3 regions of the Bacillus sp. AFS017336 genome follow, and region 1 is predicted to be linked to each of the others. Evidence: riboswitches for the same ligand, from Rfam matches in the RefSeq annotation. Region 1 holds a riboswitch; each other region holds the start of a gene.
What was found. A riboswitch is a leader RNA that binds a small molecule or an ion and turns the genes downstream of it on or off. The one in region 1 is predicted to bind S-adenosylmethionine.
Positions count from the first base shown of each region.

Region 2: another riboswitch for S-adenosylmethionine. It lies ahead of CN601_RS19565 (trans-sulfuration enzyme family protein); the one in region 1 lies ahead of CN601_RS05805 (bifunctional homocysteine S-methyltransferase/methylenetetrahydrofolate reductase).
Region 3: another riboswitch for S-adenosylmethionine. It lies ahead of metK (methionine adenosyltransferase); the one in region 1 lies ahead of CN601_RS05805 (bifunctional homocysteine S-methyltransferase/methylenetetrahydrofolate reductase).

Region 1 is NZ_NUCO01000011.1:180,713-185,007, reverse strand. Features, by position in the region: gene metH (methionine synthase) at 1-403, opposite strand, end outside; gene CN601_RS05805 (bifunctional homocysteine S-methyltransferase/methylenetetrahydrofolate reductase) at 400-2,226, opposite strand; SAM riboswitch class I at 2,307-2,410, opposite strand; gene shc (squalene--hopene cyclase) at 2,525-4,295, opposite strand, start outside.
Region 2 is NZ_NUCO01000034.1:75,767-80,061, forward strand. Features, by position in the region: gene CN601_RS19560 (ATP-dependent DNA helicase) at 1-1,206, shown strand, start outside; SAM riboswitch class I at 1,287-1,390, shown strand; gene CN601_RS19565 (trans-sulfuration enzyme family protein) at 1,469-2,638, shown strand; gene CN601_RS19570 (trans-sulfuration enzyme family protein) at 2,644-3,828, shown strand; gene CN601_RS19575 (hypothetical protein) at 4,285-4,295, opposite strand, start outside.
Region 3 is NZ_NUCO01000138.1:29,373-33,667, reverse strand. Features, by position in the region: gene CN601_RS23425 (NAD(P)-dependent alcohol dehydrogenase) at 1-279, opposite strand, end outside; gene metK (methionine adenosyltransferase) at 437-1,633, opposite strand; SAM riboswitch class I at 1,843-1,957, opposite strand; gene pckA (phosphoenolpyruvate carboxykinase (ATP)) at 2,258-3,844, shown strand; gene CN601_RS23410 (carboxymuconolactone decarboxylase family protein) at 4,017-4,295, opposite strand, start outside.

The DNA of each region.
Region 1 (4,295 bases):
ATTCATCAAATGTTACGCCTCCTGTAACACTAATTGCTTTTGTTGTAGGCCCCATCGCACCTGCTACAAAAACATCTTTACCAGATGCTTCAACTGCTTGCTTTGCAATTTTTGCTGCTATTTCATTCAATTCAATATCTAAATGCTGTAAATTATAATCAGATAAAACAATATTTGTGGCCCCAAAAGTATTCGTTTCGATAATGTCAGATCCTGCGTTTATATACTCCTCATGAATCTCTTGAATAACATCTGGTCTAGTTACAACTAAATATTCATTACAGCCTTCATAATCTTCCCCACCAAAATCATCTGCAGTTAAATCACGTTGCTGAATCATCGTTCCCATTGCACCATCAAGAAGTAATATTTTCTCTTTTAAAGCTATATCTAATTGTTTCATAGTTGTATCCCCTCTTTATTGCTGCTTTTAGTAAAATGAATTAAGTCTTCTGTTATTTCATACTTCAAAAATGGTGTAATTAAATAAATGCCATTAAATTTATCTTTTGCATAATTAATAAGTTCTTTTGCAATTTTTTTCCCTTCATCGATTGCCTTTTCTGGTTCAACTGATGAAATTCGGTTCCTTACTTCATCTGATAAAGTTATTCCAGGAACTTCATAATGAATAAAGTCGGCATTTCTTTTACTAACTAATGGCATAATGCCGATAAAAATTGGTTGCTTAATATGACGTGTCGCTTCGTATAACTTATCAATTGTTTCAAAATCATATATAGGCTGAGTTAAGAAATAATCCGCTCCTGCTTCAACCTTTTTCTCAAGTCTTTTGATCGCGGCATCAAATTTTCGAATATTTGGGTTAAAAGCAGCGGCAACTGAAAATCTCGTTCCATTTCCTAAGCTTTTACCTGAATAAAGTCTGCCTTCATTCATTTCTTTAATCATTCGAATAAGATCAAGTGATGCTACATCATAAACTGAAGTTGCGCCAGGAAAATCTCCGACTCTAGCTGGGTCTCCTGTAATCGCAAGAATTTCGTTTAAACCTAAAGTCGATAACCCCATTAAATGAGATTGAAGTCCAATCATATTGCGATCACGACAAGTCAAATGAGTTAAGACTGGAACGTCTAATCTTTGTAACAGAGAAGCCATTGCCACATTCGATATTCTCGGTGAAGCTAGTGGATTATCTGCTAACGTAATCGCATCAGCTCCTGCAGAATGTAACGCCTTTGCTCCTTCAAAAAACTTTCTCGTTTGTAAAGTTTTCGGAGGATCAAGTTCAGCGATAATCGTCGTTTTCTGTTTTGCTTTTTCTGGCAAAGTCTCATCCTTTTGTTCTACTTGCTTTGGGATTGTAATTTTAATCGTTCGGCTCTTCACTTCTTTTTTTGTAACGGGTTGTAAAGTATCAATCTTTTTTCGTAAAGCCGCAATATGTGCCGGTGTAGTACCACAGCACCCACCGATTAGTCTTACTCCTTGTTCAACAAACGGTTTAGCCATATCTTCAAAATATTCTGGATTCGATTTGTATTCGTATTTCCCTTCTGCATACAATGGTAAGCCTGAATTTGGAAATGCTGATAAGTAACCATTTGTTGGTAATGATACTGTATTTAGCGATTCTAGCATATGTAGTGGTCCTAAATGACAATTGATACCGACTACATCCGCCCCCAAATCAACTAATCTAGGAAGTATTTTCTCAATATATTGGCCACTTTGCATAATCCCAATTTCTTGTAGCGTTACTTGAGAAATAATCGGTAAATCCGTTCTTCCTCTTAGTAAATTTACAGCATCGTATAATTCATTTTCATCATAAAATGTTTCAAGCATGATTCCATCTACGCCTTCTTCTAGAAGTGCTGAAGCTTGCTCAAGCAACATCATTTCCCGTTCTAAAGGAGTTGTAAACGTAGATCCAACATATTTCATTCCACCAATACCACCAATAACTAAGGCTCTTCCCTTCGAAGCAGCTCTAGCATTTCTTACAGCCATTTGGTTGATTTGTTTTACTAACTTCTCTAACCCATATTGTCTTAGCTTTCCAGCATTTGCACCGTACGAATTTGTTTGAATTACTTCTGCACCAGCATCTATATATTGTTCATGAATATGAATGATTCGATCCCGTTCAGTAATATTGAGTTCTTCAAAGCAACTGTGTAGCCCTCCTGAATACAAAAGTGTACCCATTGCACCATCACCTAAAACAATTCCATTACTTAACTTTTCCAACAAGCCCATTTCATCACTTCCTGTTTATATAAAATAAAAAACGCCATTCTCTCAAAAAATGAAAGAATGACGTTAAAGTTTAATTTTACGCCTTATCTCTCATGTTTTAAACATGCTGGATTTAGCACTTTTTAGCATAAGCTAAAGTTGCCGGGTTTCAAAGGGCCAGTCCCTCCACCACTCTCGATAAGGATTATTTAGTTTTTTTATTCAATGAAGATAGTTTACTATATTTATATGATAAAAGAAAGCCATTTATTGAAAAATTTCCAAAAATAAATTTATTCACTTTACATAATGTTATTATTTAATTATTTTTAAAGTGTGCTAATGCAACTAAAGGGTAGATTTCATTATAGCTATGATAATTAATATAAAACTGACCTGGTAGTCCAAGTCCTGTAGGATATGATAGCGCCTTATTAGAAATTTCATTTTGAGAGACTAAATAGTTAATCCCTCTTCTAATCACTTCATCATCTTTATTTCGAATTGTCAGTAAGGCATCAATTGCCCAACCAGTTTGACTAGGTGTACTATACTTTAATGGAATATAAGAACCTTTAACCGTTGAAAATCCTGATTCTCCCCAACCTCCGTCCTCATTTTGAATCGAAACTAACCATTTCTCAGCTTTTTTAATTGCTTCATGATTTTTAGAAACCCCCACAGCTCTTAAACCAGTAATTGTTGCCCACGTACCATATAAATAACAAATTCCCCATCTACCATACCAACTACCATTTGATTTCTGGTTTTTAAACAACCAATCAACTGCTTTTTTAACAATTCGGTCATCATTAGAAATTGATGTATAGTTGCCAATAAACTCCAATATACGCCCTGTTAAATCAGGAGTAGAAGGATCAATAATCGCATCTTTTGCATTTTCAATCGGTAAATGAGTAAGCCACTTATTCGTTACGTTTTTTTCGAATGCTCCCCAACCACCATCGTCATTTTGCAATCCAAGTAAAAAATGAACGCCTTTTAACCAACTTTCTTGAAAGTTTGGTTGATCCATTGCACTTCTTGATAGTGCCCTCAACACGGCACCGGTATCATCATTATCTGGTATAAATGAATTCACATCAGAAAATCCCCAGCCACCAGGGCTTAAATTTTTAGCATGTACAGACCAGTCACCAATCAAATCTTGTTGTTTAGAAAGTAAGTAATGAATAGATTTTGAAATAATCGGATCATTATTTGAATAACCCGCTTCTTGAATTGCATATGACAATAAAGCTGTATCCCAAACTTTTGATGGTGAATTTTGAATATGAAGTCCAGCATCTGTATTCGTCGCATATGAAAGGAGTCCTTGTAGTGCATCTTGAATGACGGAAGATGAAACTTTATATCCTAAAGCCATCAAAGCATAAACCATATAAAATGTAGAACTAGCATAGCTATAAAAGGTTCCATTTGTTTCAATCCGATCTAAAATAAATCGTTCAGCCTTTTCATAGCCTTTTTGATGAAAATATAAAGGATAGGAAGCAAGCTTCTTCCCTTCTTCAAGAATAAATTGATAAAATGTCCCCCGCTCTTCGTTAAACCATTCCATTTCACTGTCTTCTAAAAGATTATCAATATTTAGATCATCTTCTAATTTCACTTTAAAACGTTTATTAATACATAGAATCATAGGTACTAAATGAACCCTAGCATAATTACTTAAATCAAATAAACTTAATGGCATTTTATCAGGCAATAAAAAATAGCTCATTGGAAAGTAAAACAACTTTGGATAGGCAATTAAACCGTGAATGGCAAGAATCATTTTAAGCATAAAATGTGTTTTTTTTATTCCACCATTTTCTCGAATGAATTTTTCTGCTTTCTTCATACTCGAATGATCTTTTGTATACTTTTTTGAGACTAATAAAGCTATGTAAGCTTGTACGGTTGCGTTTAAGTTACCATTTTTTTCATCCTCATATAATTTCCACGCCCCATTCGGATGTTGAAGATTGATAATACGATCAATAATTCCATCAATTAACTGATTGTTTTCGTAACCTAGATCCTTCATAAGTAAAATCATAAAGCTATCTGTTAATAAAGCTCCTTCA
Region 2 (4,295 bases), on a different contig from region 1:
CCTAGAGTATCATTAAAGCGATTATTCGATGAACATAAACGTAGTTCGGTATTATTGATTGACGAGGCTCATAATCTTGTAGATCGTGCGAGGGAAATGTATTCTGCAAGTATTTTTAAATCTAAATTTTTAGAATTGAAAAATAGATATAAAAGTATTAAAGATGATTTATATCAATCTGTAAATGACATTAATAAGCGATTTATAGAATTAAGAAAAATTTGGAAGGATACTGTAGCTCCTGTTTCAAAGGAATTTGATGAGGATTTAATAGAGCTTCTTCACAAATTTAATGAAATAGCAGAAATTAAATTGCAGGAATTGGACGAGGATGAAAATAAACAAATTCTACTAGATACGTATTTTGAATCACTTAACTTTGTTAAAATCGCTGAGTTTTTTGATGAACAGTATATTTGTTACTATGAGCTTTATAAAAGTGAGGTTCACGTAAAACTATTTTGCCTTGATCCATCTAAAGTAGTAAATGATGTTATAAAAAAATTTCGCTCTACTATTTATTTCTCAGCAACTTTAACGCCAGTACAGTATTTTCAAGATATGCTTGGTGATCAAGATCGTGATTATACGATTACGATTGATTCGCCTTTTAGTAAAGAACAACTTCAAGTAACCATTGACCCTTTATCAACCCGATATCAAGATCGTGAAAAAAATTTAGAAAGATTAGTCGATACGATTTATAAAGAAATTTCGAAAAGTAAAGGAAATTATTTAGTTTTCTATCCTTCTTATCAATATCTCATTCAAAGTATCGAATTATTTCAAACTAAGTATCCAACTATTAAAACGATTGTTCAAGAAAATGGTATGTCAGAATTTGAGAGAGAAGATTTTCTATTACAATTTAATAGTCTTAATGAGGAGACTTTAGTTGGATTTGCTGTATTAGGTGGAATTTTCTCCGAGGGGATCGATTTAAAGGGAGATCGATTAAATGGTGTCGTAGTAATTGGTGTAGGATTGCCACAAATCTGTTTAGAAAGAAATATTTTAAAAGATCATTTTAATTCGGTTGGGAAAAATGGGTATTATTATGCATATGTCTTTCCAGGGATGAATAAAGTCATGCAAGCGGGTGGAAGAGTTATCCGATCAGAAACGGATAAAGGGACTTTGTTACTAATTGATGATCGATATAAGAGTGCACTTTATCAAAATTTACTACCGGTAGAATGGAAATGAAATGTTAATAATTAAATAATTTGAAAAAAACAATTGATAATTATCAGAGTTTTTAATATACTAATCAATATAATTAAATAATCTTATCAAGAGCGGTGGAGGGACTGGCCCGACGAAACCCGGCAACTCTAGTGAAAACTAGAAAGTGCTAAATCCTGCAGGTATATAACCTGGAAGATAAGAGCGATATGTTATCGAACATAACCACTTCTTATTTTTTAAGAAGTGGTTTTTTATTTTGACTAAAATGGGGGATTTAATAATGACTAAGACAAAAGTAGCTTTAAATACGAAGGAAAAATCAATCGAAACAATTGCTGTACATGGAAGTAAAGGATTTGATCCACTAACTGGTGCAATCAGTTATCCTATTTATCAATCTGCAACATTTAAGCATGCAGGATTAAACCAATCGACTGGATATGATTATGCAAGATTACAAAACCCAACTCGAGAAGAAGTAGAAAATACTGTGGCAAAATTAGAAAACGCAAATTTTGGTGTTGCATTTGCAACTGGAAATGCAGCCGTTACAGCAGTATTAAGTTTATTTAAAAAAGGAGATCACGTAATTGTGTCAGATGATTTATACGGTGGTACATATCGTCTGTTTGAAGAAATTTATTCACCGTATGGAATTGAGCATAATTTTATTGATACAACTGAAATTGAAGAAATTCTGGCTGCGCTTAAACCGAACACAAAAGGAATTTTTATTGAAACACCTTCAAATCCAATGATGAAAGTAACGGATTTAAAAAGAGTTGTTGAGATTGCAAAAGAACGAGACATTCTAGTGATTGTCGATAATACATTTTTAACACCTTATTTCTTCAAACCAATCGAATTAGGCGCAGATGTTGTTGTTCATAGTGGTACGAAGTATTTAGGTGGTCATAATGATACACTTGCTGGCTTTGTTGTGACAAACTCAGAATCTACGAATGAGCGTATACGCTACTATCAAAAATCAACGGGTGCAACTTTAGCTCCATTTGACTCTTGGTTAATTTTAAGAGGAATTAAAACATTGCACTTACGTATGGAATATAGTCAAAAAAATGCAATCGTACTTGCAAATTATTTAGAAAATCATCCGAATGTTACTGAAGTGTACTATGTAGGCCTACCAACACATAAAGGGTATTCAATTATTAAAGAACAAGCAACTGGATTTGGGGCAATGATTTCATTTAAAGTGAAAGATTTAAGTTTAGTTGAACAAGTTTTAGGAAGTGTAAACGTCATTACATTTGCAGAAAGTTTAGGTGGAGTTGAATCGCTAATAACGTATCCTCATACTCAAACTCATTCTGAAATGCCTGAGGAATTTAAACGAAAGCTTGGTCTAGATGACCATACACTACGATTGTCAGTAGGAATTGAACATATCGATGATTTATTAAATGACTTAGAAAATGCATTGGGGTGATAAAATTGAAATTTGGAACTAAATTAATTCATAATGGAAATGAAGTGGATCCGACGACAGGTGCATTAAGTATTCCAATCTATCAGACTTCAACATTTCATCAATTTGATATTGAGAATTTTGGGAAATATGACTATGCAAGAAGTGGGAACCCAACAAGAGAAGCATTAGAAAATACAATTGCAAAATTAGAAAACGGTGTGCGCGGCTTTGCGTTCTCATCAGGGATGGCTGCTATTTCATCTGTTTTATCGCTGTTCTCAGCAGGAGATCATATTGTCATTTGTGAGGATGTTTATGGAGGGACTTTTAGAATAGCGACGAAAGTATTAAATCGCTTTGGAATCGAGTTCACATTTGTAGACGCCTCAAATTTACAAGAGATTGAAGCAGGAATAAAGCCAAATACAAAGGGGCTTTATTTAGAGACCCCATCTAACCCACTTTTGAAAATTACTGACTTAAGTGGTGCAATTAAACTTGCGAAAGAAAATGACATTCTAGTAATTGTAGATAATAGCTTTTTATCACCATATTTACAAAAACCACTAGACTTAGGTGCAGATATTGTCGTTCATAGTGCAACAAAATTTATAGCAGGCCATAGTGATGTAATTGGAGGTTTAGCAGTTGTAAATTCTGAAGAACTTGCACAAGAATTATACACAATCCAAAATTCATTCGGTGCAATTTTAGGCCCGCAAGACTGTTGGTTAACACTTAGAGGACTAAAGACGCTTAAGGTTCGTATGGATGCGTATGAACAAACTGCTTCAAAATTAGCGAATTGGCTTTTAGAACAAGAAGAAGTTGAGGATGTCTATTACCCAGGATTAAAAAATCATCCTGGTCACGATATTCATTTTGAGCAGGCTTCCGGAGGGGGAGCAGTCCTTTCATTTACATTAAAAACAATTGAACAAACGACGAAATTCCTTCAAACAGTCGAAAATGTAGCAGTTGCTGTTTCACTCGGTGGAGTAGAGACAATTGTTTCATATCCTGTGAAGATGTCTCATGCAGCTATACCTGTTGATGTACGTGAAAGATTAGGTGTTAAAGATACACTAATTCGAGTATCTGTTGGATTAGAGGATCTTGAAGACTTAATTGAAAGTTTCCGAAAAGCTTTAAACGCAGGAGCAAGAGAAAAGCAAACAGTACACGGCACTGGGAAATCTAATAATTAATTCAAAATGCGAACACATATTGAACAATATTGATAAAGTTGTGAACTTCGTTGATATATGACGATTACTCGTTGATAAATCACAAAGCCTCGTTGATATATGACGATTACTCGTTGATAAATCATAAAGCCTCGTTGATATATGACGACTATTCGTTGATAAATCATAAAGCCTCGTTGATATATGACGATTACTCGTTGATAAATCATTAAATCTCGTTGATATAATACCAAACTAGGTTGATATGTTAATTCTAGAAAATAATTTTTCGAGATGAAATCAGTTCTATGGTCGCAAAAACCGAACGATAATTAGTTGGAATAAGAAGAATATACGTCAAAAATAAAGATATTACACAAAATCCCACAAGGTTTCTTGTGGGATTTATACATATTTTTTTGATTTTGCACTTTTTTAATAAAGAGTTAAATGTATTTTAATTTCATATAGATTTGATTATGAAAGGA
Region 3 (4,295 bases), on a different contig from region 1:
TGTTTTAAAATTTTTCACTTTTTTCCCAACTGTGACGATTTCTCCTGCTAGCTCACAACCAGGTATTTTATTTCTCGGTTTTGTTAGGCCAAACATAAGTCGAGAAGGTAGCCAATACATAAAAGGGAATTCTGAGGCTCGTAGTTTTACATCTCCTGCTGTTACGGTTGTTGCGTGTATTTTTATCAACACTTCATCATCATTTATTGTAGGTTTTTCAACTTCTTTTAGCTGAAGAACTTCTGGTGGACCGTATTTTGTACAAATTATTGCCTTCATAGGTTCCTCCATTTAAAACTTTGATTTAGTCATTTAAACCTATGAAAAATCATTTTTAAGTATGCCTATCTATATTTGTCTTCTATTAGAATGTAACTCTGTATAAACAAAAAAAGACTGAATACAGCAAATGCCGTATTCAGCCTTAATCTTATTATTATAGACCTGCTTCAGTTTTTAAAACTTCTGCTTTGTCAGTACGCTCCCAAGGAAGATCGATATCTGTACGGCCGAAGTGACCATAAGCAGCAGTTTGTTTGTAAATCGGACGACGTAAGTCAAGCATTTTGATAATTCCAGCTGGACGTAGGTCGAAGTTGTTGCGAATTACTTCAACTAATTTTTCTTCTGAAACTTTACCTGTACCAAAAGTATCAATAGCGATTGAAACTGGTTTAGCTACACCAATTGCATATGCTAATTGAACTTCAGCTTTATCAGCTAAGCCAGCAGCTACGATGTTTTTCGCAACGTAACGTGCAGCGTAAGCAGCAGAACGGTCAACTTTAGTTGCATCTTTACCAGAGAATGCGCCACCACCGTGACGAGCATATCCACCGTAAGTATCAACGATAATTTTACGACCTGTTAAACCTGCATCACCTTGAGGTCCACCAATTACGAAACGACCTGTTGGGTTGATAAAGAATTTTGTATTTTCATCAATTAACTCAGCTGGTACAACTGGTTTAATTACAAGTTCTTTAATATCATTTTCGATTTGAGCTTGAGTAGCTTCTGGACCATGTTGTGTTGATACAACGATTGCATCAATACGAACTGGTTTGTTGTTTTCATCATACTCAACAGTTACTTGAGTTTTACCGTCTGGACGTAAGTAAGAAACTGTTTCATTTTTTCTAACTTCCGTTAAACGGCGAGCAATTTTGTGTGATAATGAAATTGGAAGTGGCATTAATTCAGGTGTTTCATTTACAGCAAAACCGAACATTAAACCTTGGTCACCTGCTCCGATTGCTTCGATTTCTTCATCTGACATGCTACCTTCACGTGCTTCTAACGCTTGGTCTACACCTAAAGCGATATCTGCTGATTGCTCATCGATAGAAGTTAAAACTGCACATGTATCTGCATCAAATCCGTATTTTGCACGATCATAACCGATTTCACGGATTGTTTCGCGAACGATTTTTGGAATATCTACATAAGTAGAAGTTGTGATTTCACCTGCAACAAGTACTAGACCTGTTGTAACTGATGTTTCCGCTGCTACACGAGCATTCGGATCATTTGCTAAAATTGCATCAAGAATTGAATCTGAGATTTGGTCACAGATTTTATCTGGATGTCCTTCTGTAACTGATTCTGAAGTAAATAAACGACGTTGTGACATTGAGTCCCCTCCTAAATTGAATTGACGGATCTCTTTTTTCTCAACATAAGAATAAAAAGTTTGTTCCTATTCCTATGTTTCCCATTTAAGATAAAGATAACTCAGTGTAAATTACGAAATTGCCACTGTATTTAAGTTTTGAGCAAAAAAAAAGCCTTCCTCTTATCAAATATTACCTGAGGAAAGGGTTCTTGGTTATTTGCCTTTCGCTCTTATCGTTCAAGACATAAAAAAAAGTCTTGCATCAGGTTCAGCACCTTTCACTAAAAGTGAGGTTGCTGGGCTTCGTAGGGCCTGTATCCCTCCACCTACTCGGGATAAGAGAGTATCCGTATGAAAAGTATCATATTAAAATTTCACTTTCTTGTCAACAACTTTTATCATTACTTATGACATAATTCTACAATAACTTTTAATTTCTATTTAAATGGAAATTACTATTTATCATATTCTATTGACGAAATTACACCTATTAATTAAATCATTTTACTCAAATTTATTTTTTAATGAAATTCATAACACATTTTGCTAACTAATAGTATACACTATTAAAATAAATGTGTTATACTATTTATCGAGATACCTACATGGCAGACAAATATATTTAAAGGATGGTATTAGTATATGAAGACAGTTGATGTAAACTTTGAATTAAACGAATTACTTATTAGTAATCAAATGTATAACCAACTTAGCGTTTCTGAGTTAGTTGAAAAAGTCCTAACAAGACAAGAAGGAATTTTAACGTCAACAGGAGCAGTTAGCGTTTCAACAGGCAAATATACTGGACGTTCACCTAAGGATAAATTTATTGTTAAAGAGGCATCTGTTGAAAATTTAATCGATTGGGGTTCAGTAAACCAACCAATCTCTGCTGACGTATTCGAAAAATTATATAGCAAAGTACTTAACTACTTAAAAGATCGTAACGAACTATTCTTATTTAAAGGATTTGCTGGCGCAGATACTGAGTACCGTTTACCTATCCAAGTAATTAACGAATTTGCATGGCACAACCTATTTGCTCATCAATTATTTATTCGCCCAACTGAGCAAGAACTTCTAACTCATGAAGCTGAGTTTACAATTGTTTCTGCTCCGACATTTAAAGCAGACCCAGTAGTAGATGGAACAAATTCAGAGGCATTTGTTATTGTATCATTTGAAAAGAAAATAATCTTAATTGGTGGTACTGAATACGCTGGAGAAATGAAAAAATCAATTTTCTCTATCATGAATTTCCTATTACCACAAAATAATGTTTTACCAATGCACTGTTCTGCTAACGTTGGTAGCGAAGGCGATGTAGCATTATTCTTTGGTCTTTCTGGAACTGGTAAAACTACATTATCTGCTGATGCAGACCGCAAATTAATCGGTGATGACGAGCATGGCTGGTCAGATAATGGTGTATTCAATATTGAAGGCGGTTGCTACGCTAAATGTATCAACTTAACATTTGAAAAAGAGCCACAAATTTTCTCTGCAATTAAATTTGGTACTGTTTTAGAAAATGTAGTTGTTAAATCTGATAGCCGTTTAGCTGACTATGATGATACAACTTTAACAGAAAATACTCGTGCTGCATATCCAATGCAAGCAATTCAAAATATCATTGAGCCAAGCGTTGCTGGACATCCACATGCAATTATCTTTTTAACTGCTGATGCATTTGGAGTATTACCTCCAATCAGCAAATTAACAAAAGAGCAAGCAATGTACCACTTCTTAAGTGGATTTACTAGTAAATTAGCAGGTACTGAGCGTGGTGTTACATCTCCACAAGTAACATTCTCAACATGCTTTGGATCACCATTCTTACCGCTTCCAGCTGTAGAATATGCAAAAATGCTTGGTGAAAAAATTGAAAAACATAATGTAAATGTATTCTTAGTAAACACTGGCTGGACTGGTGGAGAATATGGCGTTGGTAAACGTATGAATCTTTCTTACACAAGAGCAATGGTTCACGCTGCACTTGAAGGAGATTTAAACAACATTGAAACTACACAAGATGAGTTTTTCAGATTAGCAATTCCAACTCATGTACCTGGTGTACCTGATAGCGTATTAGTTCCATCAACAACTTGGGAAGATAAATCAGCATATGATCAAAAAGCTCTTGAATTAGTAAAAAAATTCCAAGAAAACTTCAAAAAGTTTGAAGGCTTTGACGCTCAATTAGCTGAGCTTGGTGGACCTTTAAAATAATTTAATAAATAAAAATGTAAGGGCTGTCCTAAAGTCAGAATTAATGACATTTGGATAGCCCTTTTTAATCAGAGTTAAAATTTCGCTATTAATCTAATGCCATATTATAAATCCTAAAATGCAAAAGCATCCAAACTGTTCATTTGGATGCTTTTTTTATATAAAGGCATAATTATCTTTCAGCTGGTGTATTCCCCATTGATATAGAGATTCTATTCCAGCTATTAATTTGATTGATTATAAGGACAAGATTTACATATTCCTTTTCGCTGAAGTGTTTACTAACACGATTATAGAGTTCTCCTGGCACACCTTTATTCGGGATCAATGTGATATGCTCTGTTAACTCTAATGCTGCTTTTTCTGCATCTGTATAAAAAGCACACTCTTTCCATGTAGTAAGACAATATATACGTTGTTCCGTTTCACCTATTTCTCTTGCTTCAGAGGT